2 regions of the Chryseobacterium chendengshani genome follow, and region 1 is predicted to be linked to the other one. Evidence: riboswitches for the same ligand, from Rfam matches in the RefSeq annotation. Region 1 holds a riboswitch; the other holds the start of a gene.
What was found. Region 1 has a riboswitch for cobalamin ahead of K0U91_RS01710 (acyl-CoA thioesterase). Riboswitches for the same ligand answer to the same signal wherever they lie in the genome.
Positions count from the first base shown of each region.

Region 2: linked by a shared signal. The riboswitch ahead of K0U91_RS10860 (TonB-dependent receptor plug domain-containing protein) and the one ahead of K0U91_RS01710 (acyl-CoA thioesterase) in region 1 are both predicted to bind cobalamin.

Region 1 covers NZ_CP080443.1:345,685-355,463, forward strand. The annotation lists gene K0U91_RS01660 (mechanosensitive ion channel family protein) at 1-225, opposite strand, end outside; gene K0U91_RS01665 (carboxypeptidase-like regulatory domain-containing protein) at 401-1,579, shown strand; gene K0U91_RS01670 (DUF456 domain-containing protein) at 1,649-2,140, shown strand; gene K0U91_RS01675 (hypothetical protein) at 2,148-2,639, shown strand; gene K0U91_RS01680 (uracil-DNA glycosylase) at 2,626-3,267, opposite strand; gene K0U91_RS01685 (YusG family protein) at 3,277-3,579, opposite strand; gene K0U91_RS01690 (GNAT family N-acetyltransferase) at 3,644-4,147, opposite strand; gene K0U91_RS01695 (endonuclease MutS2) at 4,276-6,423, shown strand; gene K0U91_RS01700 (hypothetical protein) at 6,432-6,791, shown strand; gene K0U91_RS01705 (hypothetical protein) at 6,824-7,621, shown strand; cobalamin riboswitch at 7,661-7,843, shown strand; gene K0U91_RS01710 (acyl-CoA thioesterase) at 7,957-8,340, shown strand; gene K0U91_RS01715 (hypothetical protein) at 8,393-8,614, opposite strand; gene K0U91_RS01720 (PadR family transcriptional regulator) at 8,948-9,277, shown strand; gene K0U91_RS01725 (PspC domain-containing protein) at 9,290-9,779, shown strand, end outside.
Region 2 covers NZ_CP080443.1:2,308,476-2,318,254, forward strand. The annotation lists gene K0U91_RS10840 (L-threonylcarbamoyladenylate synthase) at 1-296, shown strand, start outside; gene K0U91_RS10845 (nuclear transport factor 2 family protein) at 389-733, shown strand; gene K0U91_RS10850 (CCA tRNA nucleotidyltransferase) at 761-2,182, shown strand; gene K0U91_RS10855 (DUF5074 domain-containing protein) at 2,544-3,605, opposite strand; gene K0U91_RS10860 (TonB-dependent receptor plug domain-containing protein) at 3,618-5,453, opposite strand; cobalamin riboswitch at 5,489-5,665, opposite strand; gene cdd (cytidine deaminase) at 5,730-6,212, opposite strand; gene namA (NADPH dehydrogenase NamA) at 6,320-7,372, shown strand; gene K0U91_RS10875 (DUF2752 domain-containing protein) at 7,405-7,686, shown strand; gene K0U91_RS10880 (CCC motif membrane protein) at 7,719-8,039, shown strand; gene K0U91_RS10885 (ATP-dependent Clp protease ATP-binding subunit) at 8,303-9,779, shown strand, end outside.

The DNA.
Region 1 (9,779 bases):
TATAACAGGGAACTTTTCTTCATTATGAAAAAACCGAAAAACGTAGTTGATGATGATTTTGAAAATTAAATCAAAAACCATAAAAATAATGACAAGCAATACCATTTTTACAATGATGTGAAAAACCCAGTCGAAACCGGCTGGAGAAATTTTAGTGATATACACGTAAAGCTGTTCACTTAGTTCTTGAAAAAAACTTTTGGTATCTTTTATTTCGTCTTTCATTTGATACAAATTTACAAAATATAAAATTTCAAAAAACTCCCATTATCAAATTAAGTAATTCGCCTTTAAATCTACAAAAATCAAAATATTTCAAATAAATATGATAAAAAAATAACATTATTAATAATAAATTTTTAAATTTGATACAAAATAAACATCCAAATATAACTAAACTATGAAAAAAAGCTATCTTTTTCTTTTAATGCTCCTATTCGCTTTTCTAATAAGCTGTAATGGAGACGACACGATGACCAGCCCAGAAACGAATGTGACAGCCGTTCAAACAGGGAAAATTACAGGAAAAGTAATGTCGCAAAACGGAACCAAACCTATTGGAGGTGCCTCTGTATTTGTATTTGATGATAAATATAAGATTTATCACACTAATTCTGATGCAAGCGGTAATTTTACATTAGAAGCTCCGTCCGGAAATCAGACCATTTATATCCAAACCGGAAACGGAAGTAACTTCCGTACAGAAATCTCAACATCTGTGAAGGCAAATGAAACTGTCAGTTTAGATGTAACTCAGACCAAACTCACTCAGGTAGCCAAGATCGCTTATGTAAAAGGAAATTATGATAAGATAGAAGATATTATCCAGACATTAGGCTATACTGCTACAGAAATTACTCATGCAGATCTTGCCAACATTACAACATTAGCACAATATGACATTGTATTTTTGAATTGCGGATCAAGAAAATATGCTCAAACTGCCGCATTATACCCTTTGATTGAAACCAATCTCGCTATTTTTGTTGCAAACGGAGGAAGTATTTATGCTTCTGATTGGGATGTCTCCTATTTGGTTGGCGGTACAGATAACACCAATAATTGTTCACTTGCAGGCGGATTTGTTCCTGATGCAAAATTATGCTCAAAAAATATTGGCTCTTCAGGAATAGTTGCAAGTACTATAAGCAACCCTGCTCTGGCGACTGCAATGGGCTTTAATACATTAAATATTGATTATGATTTGGGCTCTTGGCAGAAAATCATTAATTACGATGCTAATTACTGGGACGTCTTGGTAAAGGACACTTCTACTAATGATCCTTTGATGATCAGAACCAACCAATTTTCAGCAACCGGACTTCCTACTACGACCATTGGGAACGCTCCGAATACAGCTTTTACAACTGTTTGTATTACCCTTCCGGGAAATATTCAGATTAGTGTTTCTGTTCCGACAGTTGCAGTTCCTTACCTGGTAGCTTTAGGAGCGACAGTAGGACCTTGCTCAGGAGCAACAAACAGTGGATACATTTATTATACGACATTTCATAACCATGCTACCGGAAACATCGGAAATGCAGGAACGATTCTACAATATGTAATTCTTAATCTATAGAATCGGCTTAAAAATTGATATATTTGAAAAGTGACTTTACGGAGTCACTTTTTTATTAAAAAATAGTTTATGGATCACACTTTAATTTCGATCATCAGCATAATTTTACTTGTTTTAGGTATACTGGGAACTTTTTTACCTGTTTTACCGGGACTTGTCTTAAGTATCGCCGGACTTTTAATTTACAAATATGGTACAGATTCTGATCTGTCGATGATTTATATTTGGGCCTTCGTCATTCTTACGCTGGCTTCGGTAGTTTTAAGCTATGTAATCCCTGCAAAGACTAACCGAAAATATGGCGGAACCCGCTGGGGAAGTATTGGCTCTGTCATCGGTACCATAGTCGGAATTTTTCTGCCCATTCCATTAGGATTTCTTGTAGGAATGTTTGCCGGAGTTTTCATTGGAGAATTGTTGCATGACAGCAAAGACATGAGCAAAGCTTTGCGCTCGACAAAAGGTGCATTTATAGGGTTTATCTACGGAACCGGTTTTAGCCTCGTAGTAGGAATTGCTATGCTAATGGTTGTTGTCTTAGATATAATTAATTTTATTTAAAGAAAATATGCTGTACAAAATTATTATTTCCAGTTTTGCATTATTGTTTTTAGCAAATTGTAATGCTCAGAAAGAGGCAAAAAATTCCGAAAATGGAGCTATAAAAAATAATGTGTCAAAAAATATTGAAGGGAAAGTTATTTATTTCGCAGAAGGAGAAAATAAATTTCTGAGCGAATATCAGATGAATGTCACTTTTAAAAACATCGCTGAAGACAGCCGTTGTCCGGAAGGTGTAACCTGTGTGTGGCAAGGAGCTGCCGTTGCCAACATTGAGTTTATGGGCACACACACTAAACCGGCAACTTTACAATTAGCCACTACAGAAAATGCAGGACGCAATTACCACAAGTCAATTTCTTTTAATGGATATGTGATTACGCTGGTTGAAGTCAATCCTGCGCCCGCTTCAGGAGAAGGTGCAAAAGCACTGAGTGGAAAATACCGAATCGGACTCATCATTAATAAAGATGGAGGAAATTCTTCTACCAATCGATAGATTTTTTACCCTTTGAAACTAAATATTCATTGATTTTTGAGAAAGGTTTGCTTCCGAAAAATCCTCTGTGAACTGAAAATGGTGAAGGATGTGCCGATTTTAAAATAAAATGCTTCGCCGGATTGATCAATTCGGCTTTTTTTTGTGCAAAAGCCCCCCATAAAACAAAAACTACATTTTCTTTTTTATCTGAAATTTCTTTAATGATATAATTTGTAAACGTTTCCCATCCGAGATCTTTGTGAGAATTTGGTGAATGTGCACGAACGGTCAAGGTTGCATTTAATAACAAAACGCCCTGCTTTCCCCAATCGTCGAGTTCTTTTGAAGTTCTTTCAATACCAAGATCATCTTTCAGTTCGATAAAAATATTTTTAAGTGAAGGTGGTGCAGTCACCTGTTCGGAAACCGAAAAGCACAAACCATTTGCCTGAAAATCATTATGATAAGGATCTTGTCCGATAATGACAACTTCAATATCGTCAAAAGGCGTAATTTCTAAAGCTCTGAAAATCTGCTTTTTTGGCGGGAAAACTTTTGTGATTGCGTATTCCTGCTTTACTTTTTCCCAAAGATTGGTGAAGTAAGGTGTGCTCTTTATTTGGGCTAAAATTTCGGTCCAGGTCATGTAAATTGATTACTTTATGGGTTTTAATTCTAAATATTGATCTTTTCCTAATGTAATATAAAATAATGCCAAGAAAGGATTTCTTCCACTTAGATTATATCTTAAAATTTCCTCTTCTTTAATATTTAGATTAATTAAATTTGAACTACACCAATCAATTTTTGCTTTTAAAGCGTGATTTCCTGCAGCAATCTCAAATTCTTTCGATTCACCATCTTTTATTTCTCCTATTTTTTCGTTGTCGAGAAAGATTTCTATTGACCGTAAAATATTTGAAAATTCTGATGAACGATTAATAATTATTTTTGCCATATCTGTCGATTCAAATTTAAAATTTTATTAAGATTCTTTTTTGGTAAGATTTAAAAACACACGATTATGTCTTCAAACTATAAACCAAATTATCTGGAAAACCTTCATCAGTTCTCCCCTCTTGCAAAACAAAATCATGTTTCAGAAGAAGTCCTTTTGAATTTTCGTTAAACTTATTGGTAAAAGCTAAAATCTCCTGCAAATTTAATTCATTAAAACCAAAATTTAAAACTGCATACAGAGCTTCAGACATGATTCCTTTTCTATGAAATTCGGGTAATAATTCATAACCTACCTCTGCTTCTGTTCTATCCTCAGAGAATTTCCAGAGACAGATGGTTCCGATAAGATTGGGTTGGTCTTTTTGTGAAATACCCCAATAGAACGTTTCATGATTCTGAATTCTTTTTTTGATCGTTAAAATAAAATCCAACGCATCATAATTTGTTTTGGGCGGAATTCTTTTGACAAACTGATTGACGACTTTGTTGCTTCTGATTTTTAAAATATCATCAACGTGACTTTCATCGATTTCCTTTAAAATAAAACGGTCGGTTTCTATTCTCATATTCAAATGTAATAAAAACGATGTGAAGCTGAATTAATTTTTAATTGAAACATGAAAATGGTTTAAAATTGGGAATACATTTTCAAATTCTCAAATTAATTCATTTTCAAATTAATTATCTTTGTACTGTGTATATAAATAAAGCAGATTTAAACGAATTAGAATTTCCGGCATTGCTTGCGGAAATTGCTCCTTTTGCATATTCTCCGAAAACGAGAGAAAAAATCCTTGAGCTTCGTCCGATGAAAATTGATGAGGCAGAACTTTCGCTGAAAAAAACTTCAGAATATCTATCAAGTTTTGAAAGCTCCAACGCGATCCCTTTTGATGAATATGAAGACATTGAAAGCGAGCTGAAACTGATGTTGATTGAAAATTACCGTCTAGAAAATTCAGCTTTCATTAAAATAAAAACATTAACGGAACAAATAGGAAAACTTCAGAAGTTTTTCCCGACGATGCCCGATACTTTTCCAAATTTAATGAGAGAAGCATCTGTTCTGGAATTCAAAAAAGAAATCATTGATAAGGTTGACAAAGTTTTCAATCGTTTTGGTGAAGTAAAAAGTGAAGCATCACCGGTTCTGAAAACTTTGAGAGCGGAGATTCAGGTGGCGAAAAAAGCGATTCAGGAGAATTTCAATCGTGTATTGTTCAATTACAGTCAGAGTGATTTTCTGGATGATATTCGCGAAAGCATCATTGAAGATCAGCGGGTTTTAGCCGTAAAATCGGCTTATAAAAAAAGAGTTCCGGGAAGGGTTTTAGGACTTTCAAAAACAGGATCAATTACTTTTATTCAACCGGACAGCGTAGTAAAGCACTATTTTAAACTGCGAGAAGATCAGGAAGAAGAAAAGAAAGAAATCGATAAAATCCTGAGGCAGCTTACTGCAGAATTGGCGATTTTTCAGCCTGAACTCTGGCGATATCAGATATATATTTTTGATTTGGATTTAACGAGAGCAAAAGCAAAATTTGGTGAGCTGGTGAATGGTGTTTTACCAAAAATCAACCGTCATAAAACGCTGCGTTTAAAGGATGCTTACCATCCGTTGCTTTGGCTAAGGAATAAAATTGAAAACAAAACCATTTTCCCTCAGTCATTAAGTCTAACTGAACATAACAGAATTATCTGTATTTCCGGACCGAATGCGGGAGGAAAGTCTATTACTTTAAAAACCGTAGGATTGCTTCAGTTGATGATACAGAGCGGAATTCTGGTGCCCGTTCATCCAAAGTCTGAAATGTTTTTCTTTGATAAAATTATGACAGATATTGGTGATAATCAGTCGATTGAAAACCACCTTTCGACTTATTCTTCACGACTTAAAAAAATGGGCGGCATCATCCGGGAATCTGACCCCGAAACATTGTTGCTGATTGACGAGTTCGGAACCGGTTCTGATCCAGAATTAGGTGGCGCTCTGGCTGAAAGCTTTCTTGAGTTTTTTTATGATAAAAAAAGTTTTGCAATTATTACAACCCATTATACCAATATCAAACTGGTGATTGAAGGGCTTCCGAATGCACAAAATGCTGCAATGCTTTTCGATGAAGAAACACTGGAACCGATGTATAAATTGGAGGTCGGACAGGCCGGAAGTTCGTTTACTTTCGAAGTTGCCGAAAAGAATAAAATCCCGAGATTCATCATTCATTCTGCGAAGAAAAAAGTGGAACATGATATCGTCAATTTAGATAAAACCATTGTCAAGCTTCAGCAGGAAAAATTTGAGGTTGAAAAACTGAAGACCGATCTTGTTGAAAGAAAAGGTTCTATGGAAGACAAGAGAGATAATCTCCAAAAACTGAACGAGCAGCTGCAACAAAAGCTTTTCAACTTTCAAAAATTGTATGAAGATGAGCACCGCAAGCTTCAGTATGGGAATAAGATTGAATCTTTTATCGACGGCTATATTAAAGGAAGATCAAGAAAAGATGTCGTAAAAGATTTTGTGAAAATTCTTGAACAGGAAAAATTCAGAAAAATAGGTGCGGATAAGGATGAAACCAAACGTTTGCAGGTGGTTAAAAGAAAAATCACTCAGCAGCTTAAGAAAGAAGATATTATCGAAAAAATAAGTGAAAACAACGATAAAATAGAAGAAAAACGTAAAACTGACCGGGCCGTATGGATGAAAGTCGGACAACGGGTAAGAATTACAGGAAGTACAAGCGTTGGAACGATAGAAACTATTTCAAAAAATAAAGTGACGGTGAATTACGGAACGTTCAAAACCGTGATCAGTGCTGAAGAACTGGAAAGGATTTAATTACATTTATGATTAAAATAAAGGAGAGTGTTTGTAAGCACTCTTTTTTTATTCTTATTTTTGAAATTCCCGGCAATCTTTCCGGTGGTGAACTCCGAATTTTGGAAGTTTTATTAATTATTTACTCAAGAGCCGAATTTATTTTATTGGATGAACCTTTTCACAGTCTTTCACCAAAAATTGTTTCTGTGATTAAAAATGTAATCAAAGAACAGTCAAGAAGTAAAGGTTTCTTAATTTCTGACCATCAATATCAGGATGTTTTGGATATTTCAGATGATATTTATCTGCTGTCTAATTCGCATTTAAAATCTATAAAAGATTTAACAGAACTGAGACACTTTAATTATCTTCCAAAAAATATTTAATTTATATCTTTGAGCTATAAATATTCTTAAGAATGACTTTCATCAACAAAGCAATTTATATAGCGGTATTCACTGTTTTTTCTTTTTCTCTGATTTTTGCGCAAAATAAAGTTCCTTTTGGCGTGGTAAAAGCTGAGGAAGGCTACGCCATGGTGCGCGTACACAAGGAAGATTATCGAAAAATCGTCGATAAAATACGAATGAAAAAAGGTGATGTTTTCGTTTATGTAAAACCAGCTCCCGGCGAAACAGAATGGATCTGGATCAAATATCCAGAAAAAGATGAGATCGAAAAACCATTCGTACGATACGACAGCCTGACCAAAGAGGGAATGGTTAACAAGAGCCGAATCGCTTTCATCGATCAATTGCCGCAATTTACCCCTTCTAAATCTAAAAACGGAAAGTCATTAATATTCACGGATAACAGCAATCCTAAAATTCCGGCAGCGCAAAGAAGTAAAGTAGTGATCGACGTATATCCTTCAAACGCAGGTTTCCGGAAACAGGTAAAAGATTCTGACGGAAACATCAAAACCATTGATAAGGTAAAGCCATGGGGAATTGACAAGGAATTGCCTGCGGGAATGACAGAAATTAAATCCATCAGAGTGCAGCAACCCGGAAGAGGTTCTGTTTTTGTAAGAGAAGCCATAAAAAACATGTTTCAGCCTACAATGGATTTTGAAAACATCGGCGTGACTTCTATTGATGACGACCATATTTTTCTATATATGATTAATGGTTCCGGAGCCAACAGATATACAACGCTCTGGACGATCAAAGAAGGAAAAGTAATCAGCCAGATTATTTTTAATAATCCTGAATAATTCATCTATTTATCATTATTTTTGCATACGAAAGCTGCAGTGCAGCTTTCAGAAATTGGTTCTGCCTAATCGCAGATGAAAAGGGAATCGTGTGTAAATCACGAACTGTCGCGCAACTGTAAAGTAACCAAAGTCTTTTTAAAAAAATCCACTGTACAAAATGTATGGGAAGGAAATAAAGATGTTACAAGTCAGGAGACCTGCCTATTTCTTTAGATAAAAACTTTCGCAATTAGAAGTTTGTTGATCTGATAGTCTAAGTTCGGGAATTTCTTGCTCCTGACCAATCTGTTGTTTCAATCTATTTCATTTTCGCATTAATTTAATAATGAAATATGACTACAGAAGAAAGAATTGAAGCCTCCGAAACCCGAATCTTTAAAGCGGTTTTTCCCAACACGACCAATCACTACGACACACTTTTCGGCGGAACTGCAATGCAGCTGATGGATGAAGTTGCCTTTATTACGGCGACCCGTTTTGCAAGAAAACGTGTGGTAACCGTAAGCAGCGATAAGATTGACTTTAAAAAACCAATTCCTGCCGGAACCATTGTCGAGCTGATTGGAAAAGTGGCCCACGTTGGAAAAACCAGTATGAAAGTGAATGTAGAAATCTATACCGAGCAAATGTATTCTTACGAAAGGGAAAAAGCAATTGTGGGTGATTTTACTTTTGTGGCCATTGATGAATTTAAGAAACCCATTCAGATACTATAATTTTTAAACAGTTTCGGCGGGCCTTTGGCCCGCCGAAACTGTTTAAAAATATCTAAAACTCTATCCGCAGATCATAATGATGGCTTACCAGAATAATCACTTTATCATTGTATTCACTTATGACGGCTTCAGCATCTGTAAATGTATCATCGTCATTTTTCTTATAGACCTTTATCTCACCAAAGCCGAGAATATCTCTCAGAATTTCCAAGGAATAATGATTTTCGCTCTGGTGATAAGTAAGATCGTCTGCTGCAAAATCGATATACTGCATGATAATTATTTTAATTGTTATGAAAAGAAATAGATTTTCCTTATCCGTTTAAAGCTATTATCATTCCAAAATCTAACAGATATTCTACTCTTTTACCTTAAAATGAGATGTCAACGAGAACATTTATTGAGGATTTACTCATTATTTACAATCCAAATTAAAAATAATTATACTGAAAATCAATACATTATATAATTTAATAAAATAATTTCACTACTTTGTATTGCATATTACCATTTTAATTACATATCTTTGTAATGTAGAATCGGAGAAGGTTTAACTAGCTAGAAACTTAACCCGGTTTTATATAACTTATAACAAAACTTATTAAAGATGAATACTGAAAATACCAAAGCGCAAATGCGAAAAGGGATTCTGGAATTCTGCATTTTAAGTCTTATCAACAATCGCGAAATGTATGTTTCTGATTTGATAGATGAACTGAAAAAAGGAAAACTGGATGTTGTGGAAGGAACCCTCTACCCTCTTTTAACAAGACTGAAAAACGGAGAATTTCTTTCTTACAGATGGGAAGAATCTACAGGAGGACCACCAAGAAAATACTACCAGATTACAGAAAAAGGTAAAACTTTTTTAGAAGAACTGCAAAACACCTGGAAAGAACTCACAGATTCTGTAAACCAAATCACTCAAAAAATTTAAAAAAACAAAGCTATGAACAAGACACTCTCAATAGGACTCGCAGGTTTTTCTTTCACAATAGAGGAACATGCATATATAAAGCTCAGTGATTATCTTAATGCACTTAGAAGCTCTTTAGAAGCTTCTGAAGCAGATGAAGTAATGCGAGACATAGAAATCAGAATGGTTGAAATCTTCAGAGATTCTTTGGATAAACGTGAAGTAATCAATGATACTGATGTAGAAAGAGTAATCGCTCAGATTGGAACTCCGGAAAAAATCGAAGAACAGGAAGAAGCTTATTACTCTGAGAAGAACTCAAATTCAAGAAGAAATAACTTTACAGGAACTACACAAACCGACAAAAGACAATTGTTCCGTGATCCTGAAAGACAAAAAATTGCAGGAGTCTGCGCAGGTTTAGCAGCTTATTCAGGATTGGATATTACTTGGATGAGATTGATTTGGGTGGGTGCATTTATATTTCTTTGGGTTGCTCCTGGATCATCTTTCTTAGTGATTA
Region 2 (9,779 bases), 1.5 Mb from region 1:
AGAACCCAAAAGGTTTACCAAAAGAATTGCTCGCCGAAGACGGAAGCGTCGGAATCCGCTTGGTGAAGAATGATTTCTGCAAAAAGCTAATTACAAAACTCAACAAACCTTTAGTTTCTACTTCTGCCAATTTTAGTGGAGATAAAAGTCCGTTGAAATTTTCTGACATTTCGAAAGAAATCATTGATCTGGTAGATTTTGCGGTGGAAGAAGACCGGGAAAAAGTGTCACAATATTCAGGTTCTTCGGTAATTAAAATCTGGAGCGACAACAGAATAAAAGTGCTGCGGGAATAGAATTCTTCATTTTTCATAGATGTACTTTTTTGCGTATTATGGCAATTTCTTTTTTATCCTATCTTTGCAGAACTCAACTGTAATATATCGATATGGACCATCAAAAATTTGCTGCAGATTGGATTTCGATCTGGAACTCACATCATCTGGAGGATATTCTTTCTCACTATTCTGATGATATTATGATCACAACGCCCATGATCGTTATGGCTACAGGAGGTAAAGAAAGTTCATTAAGCGGTAAAAATGCTGTCCGTGAATATTGGAGAAAAGCTTTGGATAAATTTCCGGATCTGAAGTTTGAGCTCATACAATCTACAGCAGGAGTAGATTCTGTAGCTTTATTTTACAAATCTATTATGGATAAACATGCCGTTGAAGTGATGTTTTTTAATGAAGAAGGAAAAATAAATAAAATGTATGCTCATTATGACTAATATGAGCTGTTGATGCTATTGTAAACGATGAAAATTAATCTTACTCAAAATAAAAATCTAAAACTTTTTAAACTCATTTCTGAGGTTGCTTCTCAAAATAATCAGTCCGTATATGTTGTCGGAGGTTACGTTCGTGATCTGTTGATGAAAAGGAAAGCGTCTACAGATATTGATTTTGTGACCGAACAGAGCGGAATTGAGCTGGCCCAAAACGTAGGAAAAGAAATTGATCCTAAAATGAAGGTTTCCATCTTTAAAACCTACGGAACGGCAATGATCAGATACAAAGATCTTGAGCTTGAATTTGTAGGTGCTAGAAAAGAAAGCTACACCGAAGACAGCCGAAAACCCGAAGTCGAGGGCGGAACGATTGAAGATGACCAAAAAAGAAGAGATTTTACCATCAATGCGATGGCAATTTCTTTAAATAAAAATAATTTCGGCGAACTCATAGATCCTTTTGACGGAATCGGAGATTTGCAAAAAGAAATTCTGAGAACACCGCTAGAACCTGCACAAACATATTCTGATGACCCATTGAGGATGATGAGAGCAGTTCGTTTTGCTTCTACTTTAAATTTCACAATTGAAGAAAATTCTCTGCAAGCGATCGCACAGGAAGCAGAAAGAATCAAGATTGTTTCTATGGAAAGAATCATGGTTGAATTTAATAAAATCATGCTTTCTAAAAAACCTTCTGTGGGTTTAAGATTAATGGAAGAAACAGGTTTGATGAAATTGATTATTCCTGAACTGATCGAACTGAAAGGCGTAGAAGAAATTGAAGGACAAACGCATAAAGATAATTTCTACCATACGCTTGAAGTGGTCGATAACATTTCTGAAAATACAGATAATCTTTGGCTCCGTTGGGCTGCTTTGCTTCACGATATCGGAAAAGCCCCGACTAAAAAATTCGTTGATGGAACCGGCTGGACTTTTCATGGACACGAGTTTTTAGGTTCAAAAATGGTAAAATCGCTTTTTCAAAAACTGAAGTTACCCCTGAGTTCTGATATGAAGTATGTTCAGAAAATGGTGAAACTTTCTTCTCGTCCGATTGCTTTGATTACAGATGACGCATCAGATTCTGCGTTAAGAAGACTTTTATTTGATGCGGGAGAAGATATGGAAGATCTGTTTACGCTTTGCAAAGCCGATATTACGACCAAAAATTCTAAAAAGCAGGACAAGTTTAAAAAGAATTTCCAGTATGTTGCCAATAAAATCAGGGAAGTTGAGGAAAAAGATCAGGTAAGAAATTTCCAGCCACCTATTTCCGGAGAAGAAATTATGGCAATGTTTAACCTAAAACCGGGCAGAGAAATCGGAATTTTAAAAGAAAAAGTAAAAGAAGCGATTCTCGAGGGTGAAATTGCGAATGAAAAAGAAGAAGCAAGAAAATTTGTGATTGCAGAAGCTAAGAAATTAGGTGTAATACTTGCTTAAAATGTTTTTCGGGACATTTGATTATATTGTTTTGGTAATTATTCTCATTTTCAGTTTTGGAGTTTGGAAATATAAAATAATTAAGAAATTGAATTGGATATTATATCTGATTATGCTCTTGTTTTTCGGCTTTATTATTCCATTTTTTTCTATCGATTTTGAAATTAGTAGGGCGATCAAAGATCAAGCTAATGTTGATAATTTTACGCTACTTTATACCTATTTTAGATTCCCCATTTGGTGGTTTATCGGGATTTTAGAAGCTGTATTTCTTAGATTTCAATTAAAGAATAAAATATAAAATTATCGGGGCGGTTTCGTAGAAACCGCCCCGATAATTTTTACCAAAACTTAATCAATTTTAGTTCTTATAAAAACCACTGGTCGCAATTCCTGTCGTTAGCGTTTTTAGTAAAGTTCCACTTGTACTGTAGATATTTACTTTGCTATCTCCCGTGAAGCTGGCATCAGAAACATAAATTCTACCGTCAATTACATTAAATCCGTACAAGTTTCCTGTCGTAGTAACAATGGGTGTTGTAGGAGTTGTCGTAGAATTTAGATTCATTGTATAAATCTTGTTGCTGCTGTCATTAAAGTAAAATTTATTAGCGTCGATTCTCAATTTCTGAGCCTGTCCGAGAGTGAGTGTAGTTGTCGTGAATGATCCGGATGTTGTGTTTACTTTGTAGATGTAAGAAGCTGTATTACTCGAAGCAAGTACATATGCATCACCATTGTACGCAATCAAATCTCTGATAATTCCATTGCTTGGAAGTGTTATGGTGTTTGCAACGGTATTGGTAGTAGGATTGATGATAGTCAATGAGTAGCCTGTTGGCAATTCACTGTATGGCGGAGCAGTCTCATAAGTAACACCGTCGGTTTGTACCACAATTCTGCCGTTTGCTTCCACTACTTTTTCAGCAGATCTCGGAAAGCTGATGCTGGTAACAAAGCCGTTATTAGCGGTATTATATACGTTTAATTTCATCACGTTGAAGAAATTGTTATTGGTTACATAATATTGAGATCCAGAAAATGCAATGTATCTCGGGTTATCAAGATTTGATGTTACAGTACTCTGCTTTTTAAAAGTATAACGGTTTACGATATCGATTTTATTAGGAACGTTAGAAACCAGATAAGCATTTTCACCACTGAATCCTATCGTTTGTAGAACGTTTCCTAAAATCTCATTATTGTTGTTGTTTCCGTAGACTTTATTTTCAAATGTTCCCAGATCATTGCTTACGAAAGAAATCTCAGAAGTTGGAGTGGTAAAAGCACCTTCATTGGTGATAAAAATACCATTTTCATAAGCCTGGTTTTTTGTTTCTTCTACAAAGTCATCATTGCTACACGCCACGTTAAAAACTAGCGCAGAAGCGAATAAAAAAGGTAAGATTTTCTTGAAGTTCATATTTTTTATGGTTTAAAAATTAATATTAAAATTGATACTGTAATTTCTTTTTGGTAAAGGATAATAGGCTGTTGTTTCGTAGATTTCGTCGAAGATGTTGTTGATTTTAAATCCTACGGTATATTTTTTCATAATGGTAGCAGAAATTCCTGCATTCATCACAAAGTAAGGCTGCAAGGCGTCAGATTTTTTTTCATTACTTTCTGTGTAGGTAAGTCCGTTGAACATTCCTTGTGCATAAATTCTGATAAAGCGATAATTGTAATCTACATTTCCAAAAATCTTGTGAAGTGGAACATACATCAGTTGTTTATTGATTTCCAGATCCTTAGATTTTGTGAAAATGTATCCTGCGTTTATTTTGAGATGGTGTTGATTGATTTGCTTTTGATAGGTCAATTGAGATTCAAGACCAAATGATTCCACCTGATCGGTATTAAAAGGCGACCAATAACCCAGTGGAGTATTCATCCAGCGCAGCATGTCTTTTATCCGGATGTAATAAGGACTTAAAACCAATTTAAAATCTCCCGCTTTAAATTCATGATTCATATCTGCTTGAATCGAAGTCTCAGGTACTAAGTTAGGATTTCCTCCCGGAGCCCAATACAAATCATTAAACGACGGGAATCTGAAGTTTTTAGATAAATTTAAATTAAATTGATACCAGTTAGCCGCTTTCCATTTTCCTGAAAATGAGTATAATACCGGTGAGTCGAACCCCTCTACAAAATCTTTCTTGATTCCGGCTTCCAGAATAATTTTTGATGACGGCATGTAGCGTAGCAAACCTGCTGCTGAAGCTATATTTCGACTGATATCACCAATTCCTGATGTCCCGATTCCTTCAGCTTGATTGTGCTGAAATTCCCCAATCAAATTGATATTCCATTTTGGATTGATAAAATAATTAAAATCATTTTTTACAATATAATTTTTCCCAGCGCCACCGCTTGTTCTCGGTTGATTGAGAGTAGCAAAATATTGAAAATTTTCTTCTGTATAAGCTGCTCTCAGAATATTATTAAACTTAGATTTTTTCCAGTCCCAGGAAAGAAGACTTCTGAGATTCTGAGTTTCATACTTCGTCTGCGTCTGGCTTTCAAAGAAAACAGGATAATGCTGATTGCCGTCAAAAATTTCCGAGATCCAGGAAATCTGATGAAATGGAGCTATTTTATAGGCTGCTGCAAAATTAAAATTGGTATTGTAGTACTTTCCGTTTCTATTGATATAATTTCTTGATTCTGGAACTTCATATTCATTTTGACTGATCGCATGACTTGCTGTTGCTTTAAAACTAAATTTCTCGTTACTGAAAGAAGCTTTCAAAAAATTATTATACGTTCTGAATGAAGCAATCTCAGAATTGAATGCTCCGTTTAAACCTTCATTAAAGCCTAAATTGTTATTTAAATGGATGCTTCCGCCAATAGCACCGCTCCCATAGATCACACTTCCGCCGCCGGATTTTATTTCCATCTGATCATACCCGAAAAGTGCAATATTATTGACATCTCCCTGACCCAAAAATTGTGAGTTGATATTGATCCCGTTCCAGACAAAAGCAGTTTGTTGCGCCGTTGTTCCGCGGAATGAAGGAGAGGAAACTGCACCACGGCCGTTTTCTTTAATATAAACAGGAGATTGGAAACGTAAAACTTCAGAAAGATTGGATGAGTTTTTTTGAATATCAGCAGGTATCAAACTGTTAACCTTATGAAAAAGTTTTACCTTATTCATTTGATTGTCAAAAATATATACAGTATCTATGCTTTTCTCCTGACCACAGTAAAGAGAGAGATTGCATACGGCAAAGACGAAGACTAAAGAACTTTTTATATCCATATCATTTTTTGCTTTTCCTCCGAAAGCAATCAAATTATAATGTTAAAAGTTTGGCAGGTCTCCTGACTTTCGCTTTTCTACGCCTTCCCGCGTTAGCAGTGGCTATTTGTAGAAAAAAATTATACGATTTACAGTTGCGGGGACAGCTTGGGATTTTCGCCCAATTCCCTATTAATTCCAATACCTTGGAAACCAAATTTTTGCAAATATAGGTTTTTAAAAAGAAATATAAGTTTAAAATAATATTTCTATTCGCAGATGTCTGATTTAAAACAATTACAAAAACGATGAATCAAAATAGAAAGGTAGCAGATCTTTAATAGATTTCACTTTAAATACTTCCTCATTTAGATTTGAAAAGTAAACTTCTATATTTTTATTTTGCTTTGTTTCATATTCCATGAGGCTTTGACGGCAAGCTCCACAGGGTGGAATCGGTGGCGTTTTTTCCGAAAATTCTCGAGGTCCACCAATGATAAATATTTTCACTATTTTTTCATTGGGGAAATTGGCACCAATCCAGAATAGGGCCGTTCTTTCAGCGCAAAGCCCGGAAGGGAAAGCTGCATTTTCCTGATTGTTTCCAGTGTATATCTCATCATTCTCCAGCAAAACAGAGCAGCCTACCAAAAAGTTGGAGTAGGGCGCATACGCATTTTCACGTGCTGTTTTTGCTTTTTCAAAAAGCTGTTTTTCTACCTCGTTCAGTTCGCTGCTGCTTTTGAAATGCTCGTAATCAATGTGTATATCTTTTTTCATTTTGTGACCGTAAAAAGGGCGATAAAAGTAATCCTTTTTATGGAAGCTGGCAATATCTTTGTTACGATACTAAATTTGTAATTTTAAACATTTAAAAATAAAATTCAATGTTATACTCTCCAATAAAATTTAGAAACGTAGAATTAAAAAACCGTTGGGTGATGTCACCGATGTGCATGTATTCTTGCGAAAACGGATTAGCCAATGATTTCCATTATGTACATTACGGAAGCCGTGCACAGGGCGGAACAGGATTAATCATGATCGAGGCAACCGGTGTAGAGCCTCGTGGAAGGATTACCAATCATTGTATGGGAATCTGGAATGACGAGCAGGCTATAAAACTTCAGAAAATCGTTGAATTTGTACATCAAAATTCAGATTCGAAAATAGGGATTCAGATTGCGCATGCAGGAAGAAAAGGATCTACTTGGGAAAATAAACAGATTCCTGTTGATGAAGGCTGGGAGACCATTGCTCCAAGCCCGATACCCTATCATCCGACAGAAAGAATTCCGCATGTATTATCGGTTGAAGAGATTAAAAATTTGGTTCAAAAGTTCAAAGAAGCTGCAAAAAGAGCGGTAAATGCGGGTTTTGATGTAATTGAAATTCATGGCGCACACGGGTATTTGGTTCATCAGTTTCTATCACCGCTATCAAATATACGAACCGATGAATACGGAGGAAGTTTCGAAAACAGAATCCGTTTTTTATTGGAGATTGTAGATACAGTAAATGAAGAATTAAATGAAAATGTAGCGCTCTTTGTAAGGATTTCCGGAACCGAATATGCAGAAAATGGCTGGGATATCAATGACAGTGTACAATTAGCAAAAATACTCAAAAACCATTCTGTTGATCTGATAGATGTTTCAAGCGGCGGGAATATTCACGGAGCAAAAATTCCTGTTTATGATGGATATCAGGTTCCTTTTTCTTCTCAGGTTAAAAACGAAACAGGTGTAAAAACAGGAGCAGTTGGATTGATCACATCAACGGAACAGGCAGAAAAAATCTTACAGAACGAAGAAGCAGATCTGATTTTTGTAGCGAGAGAGATCTTGAGAAACCCTTATCTTGCCGTTCAGGGCTCGTTTGAAATGAAAGAAGATAATTTTTTTCCGCATCAGTATCTGAGAGCGAAAATTTCTTCTTAATTTTAACACAAACAAAAATCAGAAATCATACTATGAAAATTGAAGACTTTATGTTGCCATGCCCAAGCAAAAAATTCTTAGGGATAGATTGTTTCGGATGCGGTACACAAAGAGCAATCGCATTGGTTCTTGAAGGCAAATTTTCAGAAGCTTTTCATATGTTTCCGGCGGTGTATACTTTACTTTTGTTTTTCGTTTTTGTAGCGGTCAATTTTATTGATAAAAAAAGAAACTACGGACAAATTTTAATTTTTTTAGCGATTGTTAACTCACTAATCATGGTATTTTCATATTTTTATAAACATTATTTTTAAATCAAAATATTAAACATTAAAAAAATCAAATTATGAATCAAAAACTGCCAAATGCACAGACTGTGCTTATCTTGGGAATTGTATCAATCATCGGAACTTGTTGTTGTACGGGTTTAATAGGTGTTATTTGCGGTCTTATCGGGTTAAACAAATACAAAAGTGATAAAGTGCTGTATGATGCAAACCCGACCGAATATTCAGATTTTAACAATTTGAATACAGGAAGAATTTTATGTATTATCGGTCTGGTTTTAGGATCGCTTCAGCTTCTTTACACAATTTTCATCCTTGCAACTGTAGGTGTTGACGGTTATATGGAGCAGATTGAGCAATTGAAGAACATGGGAAGATAATATTATCAATACGATAAAAAGAAACCGCAGCAATGCGGTTTTTTTATTTTAGAAATATAATTTATGAAGATAAAATTTATATACTTATCAAATTAAGAATTTTTAAATCCAAAAATTTAAAATTTAGGTTGCTGCAAAATCCATATTGGTAAATATAACGTGATAACGTTTTAAATAAACGATTTTTAATTTTAGTGATTAATAAAAAAGACTTATTTTAGTTACACCAAAATAAATGTCACCAAAATATTAATATAAAATAAATGGGAGTACTAGTCACCAACGAAACCGTTAAACAGCTTTTTCACATTGCGCAGTCAATTGCAAGAGAAAATTACAACGCGACTTACAGCGGACCACATATTCTTCAGGCATTGATGCACAAAGATATCGGGCTCAATGAATTCTTAAAAAACATCGACAAAGATCCCGGATATTTCTACGAATGGGCAGATGTAAGAATAGAAGATTATCCCAAAACATCTCATCTTCCAAGTGAAGTTGGTGAGGGAGAATTTGTAGATCAGATTCTTGAAGAAGCCGATGATATCAGATTAAAATTAGGTTTAGACGAAATTACTCCTATCTGCATTTTAACGGCAATCGTAAAACCGCAGGTTGCTTTTACTTTACAACAACTAAAATCTCTGCCGCTCCGAGAACACGAAATTTTCAATTTATACAGAAAAGATACTCCTTATGCTTCATCAGAAAATAGTGAAATTTCTTCATTGTTTTCAAATGGCTCAGACTATTCAGACAATTCTTTTCCTTCCATCAAAAGTTACTGTGTAGACAGAACAGCTCAGGCGAAGCAAGGAACTTTAGAAAATATTATCGGACGAGACAAAGAACTGAGAATGCTTGTTGAAATTCTTTGCCGGAGAACCAAACCAAATGTGATCATCATTGGTGAGCCAGGTGTCGGTAAAACCGCTTTGGTAGAAGGTTTCGCTACCGAAATTATCAAAGGAAATGTTCCTGAAATGCTGAAAAATGCCACACTTTTAGAACTGGACACGGGAGCATTATTAGCCGGAACTTCCTACAAAGGTGAAATTGAAGACCGCTTGAAAAAAGTCATCAATGAATGCAAAAAAATTGAAAAAGCCATTCTTTTTATTGATGAAATTCATGCGCTTTTAGATCCTAAAGGGAGCATAGGAAATATCGGAAATATCCTGAAACCTGAATTGGCAAGAGGCGAAATTACCGTCATCGGAGCCACCACACAGGAAGAATACCGGAAAATAATCGAGCCCGAACAGGCCTTTAACCGGCGTTTTGAAGTTCTTACCGTTAATGAACCCGATGAACAGACCTGTGTGAAAATGATTGATGTTCTTTTAGACGGTTATAAAAAGCATCACGCAATAGAAGTTGACAAAGCCGCTTTACCAGAATGTGTACGCTTGGCAAAAAGATATGCAAAAGGTAAAAAATTGCCCGATGCTGCGATCGATTTGCTTGATCGGACGATGGCGGCCATCAAAATGCTTGATGAACTTTCTGAAAAAGAACTCCAAGACTGGAAAGAAAACTACGAAAACATTCTGAAGGAAGAGTTTTTTGACGAAAAAGACAAAGCTGATGAACTGATCTGGAATTATAATTTATTAAGAGACAAAATCAGCCCGATCTTGTGGGGTTCGCTGAATGAGCAGCCACAAATCGACAATTCGATGCCTGTAGAGCATCTACAGAAAGTTATTGAAGATACTTTTGCAGAATTGATACAAC